3 regions of the Citrobacter sp. KH_055_1 genome follow, and region 1 is predicted to be linked to each of the others. Evidence: predicted binding sites of a transcription regulator. Region 1 holds the regulator's gene; each other region holds the start of a gene.
The links. The regulator PurR, encoded in region 1, represses purine synthesis genes. The targets are predictions, from matches to a motif close to CANGCAAACGTTTGCNTG.
Positions count from the first base shown of each region.

Region 2: a site for PurR is predicted at 2,333-2,350, ahead of raiA (ribosome-associated translation inhibitor RaiA). Genes of this name have one in related genera too.
Region 3: a site for PurR is predicted at 1,359-1,376, ahead of gcvT (glycine cleavage system aminomethyltransferase GcvT). Genes of this name have one in related genera too.

Region 1 covers NZ_CM174473.1:2,446,167-2,450,137, forward strand. The annotation lists gene AC3ITF_RS11405 (MFS transporter) at 1-1,097, opposite strand, end outside; gene cydH (cytochrome bd-I accessory subunit CydH) at 1,276-1,365, opposite strand; gene purR (HTH-type transcriptional repressor PurR) at 1,663-2,688, shown strand; gene punR (DNA-binding transcriptional activator PunR) at 2,706-3,617, opposite strand; gene punC (purine nucleoside transporter PunC) at 3,730-3,971, shown strand, end outside.
Region 2 covers NZ_CM174473.1:1,221,252-1,225,222, reverse strand. The annotation lists gene yfiH (purine nucleoside phosphorylase YfiH) at 1-333, opposite strand, end outside; gene rluD (23S rRNA pseudouridine(1911/1915/1917) synthase RluD) at 330-1,310, opposite strand; gene bamD (outer membrane protein assembly factor BamD) at 1,442-2,179, shown strand; gene raiA (ribosome-associated translation inhibitor RaiA) at 2,449-2,787, shown strand; Phe leader region at 2,891-3,016, shown strand; gene pheL (pheA operon leader peptide PheL) at 2,892-2,939, shown strand; gene pheA (bifunctional chorismate mutase/prephenate dehydratase) at 3,039-3,971, shown strand, end outside.
Region 3 covers NZ_CM174473.1:766,845-770,815, forward strand. The annotation lists gene ubiI (FAD-dependent 2-octaprenylphenol hydroxylase) at 1-1,015, shown strand, start outside; gene gcvT (glycine cleavage system aminomethyltransferase GcvT) at 1,467-2,561, shown strand; gene gcvH (glycine cleavage system protein GcvH) at 2,586-2,975, shown strand; gene gcvP (aminomethyl-transferring glycine dehydrogenase) at 3,103-3,971, shown strand, end outside.

The DNA of each region.
Region 1 (3,971 bases):
GCCACAATTGCCCCCATCACCGGGACAAAACTGTAACCTAAACCACCCGATATCACTGCGCCACCCGCCGCCGCACCTAGCGCATTCCCCAGATTAAACGCACCAATGTTGACCGAGGATGATAAGCCCGGCGCGTCGCTGGCAACGCGCATCACACGCATCTGTAACGGCGGAACTACCGCAAAGGTTGCCGCGCCCCAGACTACCATGCTGATGGCTGCACCCAATTCACTACGCGCCAGTAACGGGATTGCCAGCATAATCACCATCAATAGCAGTAAGAAGCCTTTCAGCGTGCCGTTGACTGAGCGGTCCGCCAGCTTGCCGCCCAGATAGTTACCGATTGAGAACCCGACGCCAATCAGCACCAGCATTCCGGTTACAAAGGCAGGCGTGGCATGGGTGATGCTATGTAGCACCGGTGAAATATAGGTATAGAGCGTGAACATCGCACCGGCGCCCAGCACAGTAGTCAGCAACGCTGACACCACCTGCGGGCGCATGAGCACCGCCAGCTCTCTGCGCACGTTCGGGCGCTCCCCTGCTCCGCCTTTCGGCAACGAGAAGAACAGGCTGACCATCGAGATAACCCCCAGACCCGCCGTTGCCATAAAGGACATGCGCCAGCCGATGGTTTCACCCAGCCAGGTCGCTGCAGGAACGCCACCAATATTGGCGATGGTGAGTCCCATAAACATGGTGGCGACAGCGCTGGCCTGTTTGTGCTTTGGCACCACGCTTGCCGCTACAACCGAGCCGAGACCAAAAAAGGCCCCATGGTTAAGACTGGTCAGAATACGCGACAGCATCAGAGTAGTGTAATCGGGAGATAACGCCGACAGCACGTTGCCGAGCGTAAAAATCGCCATCAGAAAAATCAGCGCATTGCGGCGCCCGCGATGAGAAAGCAATAAGGTCATTAACGGTGCACCGACCATCACCCCTACCGCATAGGCGCTAATTAGCATCCCTGCCGCCGGAATCGAGACATCGACGCCTTTAGCGATGACGGGTAATAACCCCATCGGAGAAAACTCTGTCGTGCCGATACCAAACGCCCCTATCGCCAGCGCCAGTAGTGGATAATTTATTTTCATACAGCGACTCCGTAACGTCGAGCCGTGGCACGACACAGAATAAGAGTCAAAAGCATGACATTGATCGCAAAAATAATAAAGTTAACAAAAATGCAAAAGACTTTTGCTTATTTGCAAACAATAGCAGTGGGGGGACGGGTTGGCGGGATGAGGGAGATAGCTCTCCCTCGGCGATACATCAATGCAGCGCGGCGGTTAAACCACTGGCAACAATCAAACCCAGAACAATAATGGTGGTGACTAACGAAAATTTCAGATCGGTGCTCATCAAGTTTTCTCCTTTTTATTCCCACACAAAAAGTGATATTGCGCATTTTTGCACACTTGAAGGTAAAAATCTCTCACGATTTATATTGATAAATGCTTTTAACTCTTCCCCTTTTCGTAAAGATCAGACAAAATTCCACGCTTACTTGATTAGCGTACCGGCCATTGACCCCTTCCTGACGTTCCGTGTCGTTTTCCTGGCGTACCGCAACCCTGATGTTGCGCGAAGGGTGTGTGAAGGCAAACGTTTACCTGGAGTATTCTCAGGAACTTAGGATATGGTCTGGAGTGAGATGTAATGGCAACAATTAAAGATGTAGCGAAGCGAGCAAACGTTTCCACTACAACCGTATCACACGTAATTAACAAAACACGCTTTGTCGCGGAAGAAACGCGCAATGCCGTCTGGGCAGCAATTAAAGAACTACATTATTCCCCAAGCGCGGTGGCACGCAGTCTGAAGGTGAATCACACTAAATCGATTGGCTTGTTGGCGACCAGCAGCGAAGCCGCCTACTTTGCGGAAATCATCGAAGCCGTTGAGAAAAACTGCTTCCAGAAAGGCTATACGCTGATTCTGGGCAACGCGTGGAACAGCCTCGAGAAACAGCAGGCCTACCTCTCCATGATGGCGCAGAAGCGCGTAGATGGTCTGCTGGTGATGTGTTCTGAATACCCGGAACCTCTGCTTTCCATGCTCGAAGAATATCGCCATATTCCGATGGTGGTGATGGATTGGGGCGAAGCCAAAGCCGATTTTACCGATACGGTCATCGATAACGCCTTTGAAGGCGGTTATATGGCAGGCCGTTATCTGGTTGAACGCGGTCATCGCGAGATTGGTGTGATCCCAGGACCTATGGAGCGTAACACCGGCGCCGGACGCCTGGCGGGCTTTATGAAGGCGATGGAAGAAGCGCTGATTAAAGTGCCTGACAACTGGATTGTCCAGGGCGATTTTGAGCCTGAATCCGGGTATCGCGCCATGCAGCAGATCCTCTCCCAGTCGCACCGCCCGACCGCCGTCTTCTGTGGTGGTGATATCATGGCGATGGGCGCGCTTTGCGCCGCTGACGAGATGGGCCTGCGCGTCCCGCAAGATGTGTCGCTGATTGGTTACGACAACGTGCGTAACGCCCGCTTCTTCACCCCGGCATTAACCACCATTCATCAGCCAAAAGATTCGCTCGGTGAAACGGCCTTTAACATGCTGTTAGACCGTATCGTGAATAAACGCGAAGAGTCACAGTCTATTGAGGTGCACCCGCGCCTGGTAGAACGTCGCTCCGTGGCCGATGGTCCGTTCCGCGATTATCGTCGATAATCTGTTGTGCGGGAGCCTTACTCTGGCTCCCGCAGCCACTCTTTATTCAACGTTTCACTGTCCCCTAAATAGTCCAGCAGCCATCTCAGTGCGGGTGACGTATCGTTTTGCTGCCAGGTCAGGCAACACGCGGCATCAGGAAAGGGATTTTCAAGCTGTAGTGCAACCCATTTTCCGCTGTCGATCCACGGTTTGGAAAAATGCGTTGGCACCATCCCAACACAGAGTCCAGCCGATAAACAGGTGGCAGATGACTCCCAGTCAGGCACTACCACCCTTTTTTGGTTATCCAGTAGCCAGGTAATACGTTTTGGCAACGTACGGGAGGTGTCTTCTCGTACCAGCGACGGCCAGTTGCGCAACGTATCGTCACTGAGCGGTCCCGGCATCGACGCCAGCGGATGATGACTTGCCACCACGCAGTTCCAGCTCAACATTCCCATATCGCGAAACGTATAGCGCCCCCCTACCGGAATAGCCTGCGTCGCGCCAATCGCCAACTCCACGCGCCCGTCCGATAACGCATCCCAGACGCCGTTAAACACCTCCTGAAAAACGATTAACTCCACATCATCAAAATGACGGTAGAAATCCACAATCATCTGTCGGGTCCGTTCCGGCCTGACAATATTATCGACGGCAATCGCCAGTTGCCCACGCCAGCCGTTGGCAATTTGCTGACATTGTTGGCGAGTGATCTGCATTTTTTTGATAACAGAGCGCCCTTCTTTTAAAAAACACGCCCCGGCGGGGGTTAATTCCACATCCCGATGGCGACGTTCGAAAAGAGGCACAGCCAGCCACTCCTCCAGTTGACGCACGGTATAGCTCACCGCCGAAGGCACGCGGTGCAACTCCTGGGCGGCAGAACTAAAGCTGCCGTTGCGTGCGACTGCATCCACCACTTCAAGGGAATATTCTGACCACATACTCTGCCTGCAAAAAATTTGAAATCAATAAGCAAATATTAGCGTTTCACAGCAAGAATTTCACTCACTACACTCAGCGGCACTGTTCTATTGCTTATAAAGAGAAATAATGATGCAACCTGGAAAAGGGTTTTTAGTCTGGCTGGCAGGTCTTAGCGTGCTCGGTTTTCTGGCAACGGATATGTATTTGCCAGCATTTGCGGCTATTCAGTCCGATTTGCAAACCCCAGCATCAGCCGTCAGCGCCAGCCTTAGCCTGTTCTTGGCGGGTTTTGCCATCGCGCAACTTCTGTGGGGGCCACTCTCCGACCATTATGGCCGCAAGCCTATTTTGCTACTGGGCCTCTCCATCTT
Region 2 (3,971 bases), 1.2 Mb from region 1:
TAACACGGGCAAACAGTCTGCCGTCATCACTGCACACACGGTGCCCGGCGTATTGCTGTAGGACGCATCCGCACGCTTAGAAGAATAAGGCTCGCCGGTAAGTTTCAGAACCTCTTTACCGTGCACCTGTTCGAGCCAGACCGGTTTTGAAGGCAGATTGCCCGCAGCAAAGAGTCGTTTGCGGTTCTCTTCAACATGTTCCAGGTTATCGCCGCAATGGGCCCCCAGATTCAGCGAATCGTACGGCGGCAAACTGACGCCACCAATACGGGTAGAACTACAGGCCGCGACGCCTTGCGGCAGCGGCCACTGCGGGACAATTAGCTTACTCATAGCCAGGCCACATCATCCTTATGCTCTTCGAAATCGGCACGCATCACGGCAATCAGATCAACCATATCTTGCGGAATTGGCGCATGCCATTCCATTTCGATACCTGTGATTGGGTGATACAAGCGCAGCATGGTGGCATGCAGCGCCTGGCGGTCGAACTTACGCAGCGTAGAAATAAATTCATCCGACGCGCCTTTCGGTGGACGTGGACGGCCGCCGTAGACCTGGTCGCCCACCAGCGGATGGGTAATATGCGCCATGTGCACACGGATCTGGTGCGTACGTCCGGTTTCCAGACGCAGCCTAAGGCGCGTGTGTACACGGAAGTGCTCCATAATGCGGTAATGCGTCACCGCAGGTTTCCCCATAGGATGCACGGACATATGCGTACGTTTGGTGGGATGACGGCTGATAGGCTCTTCTACAGTGCCACCGGCTGTCATATGACCAATCGCTACGGCTTCGTACTCACGCGTAATTTCACGCAGCTGTAGCGACTCGACCAAACGCGTTTGCGCCGGAACCGTTTTTGCTACCACCATTAATCCGGTGGTGTCTTTATCCAGACGGTGCACGATACCTGCACGAGGAACATCCGCAATCGGCGGGTAGTAATGCAGTAACGCATTCAATACCGTGCCATCAGGATTACCGGCGCCCGGATGTACCACGAAATCACGTGGTTTGTTGATGACCAGAATATCGTCATCTTCATAGACGATATCTAGCGGGATATCTTGCGCTTCAAAACGAATTTCTTCGTCAATTTCAGCATTGATGGAGACACGTTCTCCACCCAAAACTTTTTCTTTCGGTTTATCGCAAAGATTCCCGTTTACCAGCACGCGCTGATCGAGGATCCATTCTTTTATGCGAGAACGCGAATAATCAGGGAACAATTCGGCCAAAGCCTGATCTAAGCGTTGACCGAGCTGATTATCGGAGACTGTTGCGGTGAGTTCTACTCGTTGTGCCATAAACTGCTTCTTCGTTTAACGTTGGGTTTTACGGCTTTGCCGTTTAATATAGTGTGCTATTGTAGCTGGTCTTAACCGGGAGCAGGAACAGAGAATCTCCCGTAAAACATTTTGAGGAAAGTCAAAACGTCATGACGCGCATGAAATACCTGGTGGCAGCAGCCACGTTGAGCCTGTTTTTGGCGGGTTGCTCTGGTTCAAAGGAAGAGGTGCCCGATAACCCACCAAATGAAATCTACGCGACTGCTCAGCAAAAGCTGCAGGACGGTAACTGGAAACAGGCAATAACGCAATTGGAAGCGTTGGATAATCGCTATCCATTTGGACCTTATTCTCAGCAGGTGCAATTAGATCTCATCTACGCCTACTACAAAAATGCCGATCTGCCGCTCGCTCAGGCCGCCATCGATCGTTTTATCCGTCTGAACCCGACACACCCTAACATTGATTATGTCATGTATATGCGTGGCCTGACCAATATGGCGTTGGATGATAGCGCACTGCAAGGATTCTTTGGTGTTGATCGCAGCGATCGCGATCCACAGCACGCCCGAGCTGCGTTTAATGACTTTTCCAAACTGGTACGTGGCTACCCGAATAGCCAGTACACAACGGACGCCACCAAGCGCCTGGTATTCCTGAAAGATCGCCTGGCGAAATATGAGTATTCCGTTGCTGAGTACTACACCGCACGCGGCGCGTGGGTTGCTGTGGTGAACCGCGTAGAAGGTATGCTGCGTGACTTCCCGGATACCCAGGCAACACGTGATGCTTTACCGCTGATGGAAAACGCCTATCGCCAGATGCAGATGACTGCACAGGCCGAAAAAGTGGCGAAAATTATTGCCGCCAACAGCAGTAATACCTGATTCCTCGCTGAATGCAAAACGGCAGCCCTCGGGCTGCCGTTTTTTTATCCGTTTACGCCGTAACTGAAGCGGTTTAGCTGCAACGCATCCTATCAAATATGGCCTGCTTTCAGGTATTCCTCAAGTAAAAGATCGCCTGTTCCTGCGGTGCCTCACAAAAAGGTTTTCTTGACAAAAAGCGACAAAATAATGTGATTTAGATCACACATTTTGACATTAGGAAAGGTATGCTGGAATCACCAAGACGGGAAAGACAAGAGGTAAAATTTATGACAATGAACATTACCAGTAAACAAATGGAAATTACTCCGGCAATTCGCCAGCATGTCGCAGACCGTCTCGCCAAACTTGAAAAATGGCAAACTCATCTGATTAATCCACATATCATTCTGTCCAAGGAGCCACAGGGTTTCACTGCTGACGCCACCATCAATACACCGAACGGACATTTGGTTGCCAGCGCTAAGCACGAAGATATGTACACCGCTATTAACGATTTGATCAACAAGCTGGAACGGCAGCTCAATAAAGTGCAGCACAAAGGCGAAGCCCGTCGTGCAACAACTTCAGTAAAAGACGCCAACTTCGTCGAAGCAGAAGAAGAGTAGTCCCTTACATTGAGTGTATCGCCAACGCGCCTTCGGGCGCGTTTTTTGTTGACAGGGTGAAAACAGTACAGGTACTTTAACTGACGTAGCCAAAGGAAATTGACATGAAACTTATTCCGTTCTTCTTCGCATTCTTTTTTACCTTCCCCTGAATGGGAGGCGTTTCGTCGTGTGATAAATAATGCGAAGACGAACAATAAGGCCTCCCACAACGGGGGGCCTTTTTTATTGATAATAAAAAAGGCAACACTATGACATCGGAAAACCCATTACTGGCGCTGCGCGATAAGATAAGCTCGCTGGATGAAAAATTACTGGCCCTGCTGGCTGAGCGTCGTGGTCTGGCCGTCGAAGTCGGTAAAGCAAAACTGCTTTCTCATCGTCCGGTGCGCGATATTGACCGCGAGCGCGATCTGCTGGACCGACTGATCCAGTTGGGTAAAGTGCATCACCTCGATGCCCACTACATCACACGCCTGTTCCAGCTCATTATTGAAGATTCCGTTCTCACCCAGCAGGCGCTCCTGCAGCAGCATCTGAATAAAATCAATCCGCACTCCGCCCGCGTCGCGTTTCTGGGGCCAAAAGGCTCGTATTCGCACCTCGCTGCGCGTCAGTATGCCGCTCGCCATTTTGAGCAATTTATTGAAAGCGGTTGCGCCAAGTTTGCCGATATCTTTAATCAGGTCGAAACCGGACAGGCGGACTACGCGGTCGTGCCTATTGAGAACACCAGCTCTGGCGCGATCAACGATGTTTACGACTTGCTGCAGCACACCAGCCTCTCCATCGTCGGCGAGATGACCATTATTATCGACCACTGCGTGCTGGTTTCCGGTACTACGGACCTGAATAGCATCGAAACCGTGTACAGCCATCCGCAACCGTTCCAGCAATGCAGCAAATTCCTCAATCGTTATCCGCACTGGAAGATCGAATATACCGAAAGCACCTCGGCAGCAATGGAAAAGGTTGCCCAGGCGAACTCACCGCACGTGGCAGCCTTGGGCAGCGAAGCCGGTGGCGTGCTGCACGGTCTGCAGGTACTTGAACATATTGAAGCGAATCAGACGCAAAACATTACCCGTTTTGTCGTGCTAGCACGCAAGGCTATTAATGTTTCCGACCAGGTTCCGGCGAAAACCACGCTGTTGATAGCGACAGGGCAACAGGCGGGTGCGCTG
Region 3 (3,971 bases), 1.7 Mb from region 1:
TCTTGGCGTATGGTCAGACATTGTCGCCCGTCGGGCTTGCTGTTACCACGGGATGGAAGTCTGGGACAAAGACAGCTTTGGGCGCATCGAATTTGATGACCAAAGCATGGGCTATAGCCATTTAGGACATATCGTTGAAAATTCGGTGGTCCACTACGCGCTGTGGCAAAAGGCGCAGCAGTCGGCGGATATTACGCTAATGGCTCCGGCAGAACTTCAGCAAGTGGCCTGGGGGGAGAACGAAGCTTTTCTGACCCTGAAGGATGGCTCGATGCTGACTGCGCGCCTGGTCATTGGCGCGGACGGCGCAAACTCCTGGTTGCGTAACAAAGCGGATATCCCGCTGACCTTCTGGGATTATCGCCATCATGCGCTGGTGGCAACCATTCGCACCGAGGACGCGCACGGTGCAGTTGCCCGCCAGGCGTTCCATGGCGAAGGCATTCTGGCGTTCTTACCGCTCAGCGATCCGCATTTGTGCTCTATCGTCTGGTCACTCTCGCCGCAGGAAGCAGAGCGCATGCAACTGGCAAGTGTTGACGCGTTTAATCAGGCGCTGAATATCGCCTTTGATAATCGGCTGGGACTATGTCGCGTTGAGAGCGAACGTCAGGTGTTTCCGCTAACGGGGCGCTATGCCCGCCAGTTTGCCGCGCACCGCTTGGCACTGGTCGGTGATGCGGCACATACCATCCATCCGCTGGCAGGACAGGGGGTTAACCTCGGTTTTATGGATGCTGCGGAGCTGATTGATGAGCTAAAACGTCTGCAACGCCAGGGGAAAGACATCGGTCAGTACCTTTATCTGCGTCGCTACGAGCGTAGCCGTAAGCACAGTGCAGCGGTGATGCTGGCCGGTATGCAGGGGTTCCGTGAACTGTTTGCTGGCGCGAACCCAGCGAAGAAACTGCTGCGTGATATTGGTCTGAAACTGGCCGATACCCTGCCAGGCGTAAAACCACAACTCATCCGTCAGGCGATGGGATTAAACGATCTTCCTGAGTGGTTGCGCTAACGTCCGTCAGGACAATTTTAAGAGTTTGAGACCCGTCACACTTTCCTCTCCCGGCCTGCGCGCCGGGATGCTTCTCTCATTTGAAATAATCTAATTTCACGCTTCTTTTCGCATTAGTTTTTTTAATATTACTATTTTCTCATAACGCCATTTTTGACATTTTTTCCACATTTAATATGGATTGATGACGATTTGTTTCGTTTTATCTATCTGTTGCTCTGATTTTATGGCGGTTAACTGGTTTTTTATTCTGCCGTCGATCTGGGCATTTTTAGCCATAAGCTAATGTGATGGTTAATTTTGACTTATGGTTTAGCGTCTGTTTCAGTGGTAAGTTCAAGACAAAGAGAACGTTTGCGTCGCAGCCCCCGGAGCGGCTGCGGTGCTGGGTTTCGTGGTGAACATTTCACCGCGAAAGAGTTGATAGCCCCGCTTATTCAACGAGGAAAAGATGGCTCAACAGACTCCTTTGTACGAACAACACACGCTATGCGGCGCGCGCATGGTTGATTTCCATGGCTGGATGATGCCTCTGCATTACGGTTCTCAGCTCGACGAGCACCACGCTGTTCGCACCGATGCCGGTATGTTTGATGTGTCGCACATGACCATCGTCGACCTGCGCGGCAGTCGCACCCGGGAGTTCTTGCGTTATCTGCTGGCAAACGACGTCGCGAAGCTAACGAAAACCGGTAAAGCCCTTTACTCCGGTATGCTCAATGCGTCGGGCGGTGTGATTGATGACCTGATCGTCTACTACTTCACTGAAGATTTCTTCCGCCTCGTTGTTAACTCCGCCACCCGCGAAAAAGACCTCTCCTGGATAACCCAACACGCTGAACCTTACGCTATCGACATCACCGTTCGTGATGACTTGTCGATGATTGCGGTGCAGGGACCGAATGCTCAGGCTAAAGCCGCCACGCTGTTTACTGAAGAACAGCGCCATGCGGTAGAAGGCATGAAGCCGTTCTTTGGCGTGCAGGCGGGTGATTTGTTTATCGCCACCACTGGCTATACCGGCGAAGCAGGCTATGAAATTGCCCTGCCGAATGAAAAAGCCGCGGATTTCTGGCGTGCGCTGGTCGACGCAGGCGTACAGCCATGTGGTCTGGGCGCGCGCGATACGCTGCGTCTGGAAGCCGGTATGAACCTGTACAGCCAGGAAATGGACGAGGGTATTTCTCCGCTGGCCGCCAACATGGGCTGGACCATCGCGTGGGAACCGGCTGACCGCGACTTCATTGGTCGCGAAGCGCTGGAAATGCAACGTGAAAAAGGTCACCAGCAGCTGGTTGGCCTGGTAATGACCGAGAAAGGCGTACTGCGTAATGAACTGCCGGTGCGTTTCACCGATGCGGCGGGCAATGCGCATGAAGGCATTATCACCAGTGGTACGTTCTCTCCGACGCTGGGCTACAGCATTGCACTGGCGCGCGTACCTGCGGGTATTGGCGAGACGGCAATCGTGCAGATCCGTAACCGTGAAATGCCGGTAAAAGTGACTAAACCTGTTTTTGTGCGTAACGGCAAAGCCGTCGCGTGATTCATCCTTTTTGGAGATTGATTGATGAGCAACGTACCAGCAGAACTGAAATACAGTAAAGAACACGAATGGCTGCGCAAAGAAGCAGACGGCTCTTACACCGTAGGGATCACCGAACATGCTCAGGAACTGCTGGGTGACATGGTGTTCGTTGACCTGCCAGAAGTGGGTGCCACTGTCAGCGCGGGCGACGACTGCGCGGTTGCGGAATCCGTAAAAGCAGCTTCCGATATCTATGCGCCGGTGGGCGGTGAGATTGTGGCGGTGAATGACGCGCTCAGCGACTCCCCGGAACTGGTGAACAGCGAGCCGTACACCGGCGGCTGGATCTTCAAGATCAAAGCCAGCGACGAAAGCGAAATCGAATCACTGCTGGATGCCACTGCGTACGAGGCATTACTGGAAGACGAATAAGATTGTGCCGGATGGCACTGCGTTTATCCGGCCTACGGTTTTATGTAGGCCCGGTAAGCGTCAGCGCCACCGGGCAATTGAGTTAGAGACAATCACGATTCACTGCACGTTTCAGGAACCATCGCCCATGACACAGACGTTAAGCCAGCTTGAAAACAGCGGCGCTTTCATTGAACGCCACATCGGACCGGACGCCGCGCAGCAGCAAGAAATGCTGAATGCGGTTGGCGCCGAGTCGTTAAACGCGCTGATCGGCCAGATTGTGCCGAAAGACATTCAGCTCGCAACCCCGCCACAGGTGGGCGAGGCGGCGACCGAATACGCTGCGCTGGCAGAGTTAAAAGCCATCGCCGGGCGTAACAAGCGCTTCACGTCCTACATTGGCATGGGTTATACCGCCGTGCAGTTACCGCCGGTTATCCTGCGTAATATGCTGGAAAACCCGGGTTGGTACACCGCATATACGCCGTATCAACCAGAAGTCTCCCAGGGCCGTCTGGAAGCACTGCTTAACTTCCAGCAGGTGACGCTGGATCTGACCGGTCTGGATATGGCTTCCGCTTCTCTGCTGGATGAAGCCACCGCGGCTGCCGAAGCCATGGCGATGGCAAAACGCGTCAGTAAACTGAAAAACGCCAACCGCTTCTTTGTGGCGTCTGATGTTCATCCGCAAACGCTGGATGTTGTCCGTACCCGTGCGGAAACCTTCGGCTTTGATGTCATCGTTGACGACGCAGCAAAAGCGCTGGATCACCAGGATGTCTTCGGGGTGCTGCTGCAACAAGTGGGCACTACCGGTGAAGTTCACGACTACAGCGCGCTGATTGCTGAACTGAAAGCGCGTAAAGTGGTGGTCAGCGTAGCGGCCGATTTTATGGCGCTGGTTCTGCTGACTGCGCCGGGCAAACAGGGCGCGGACATTGTTTTCGGCTCCGCTCAGCGCTTTGGCGTACCGATGGGTTACGGCGGCCCACACGCGGCATTCTTTGCAGCCAA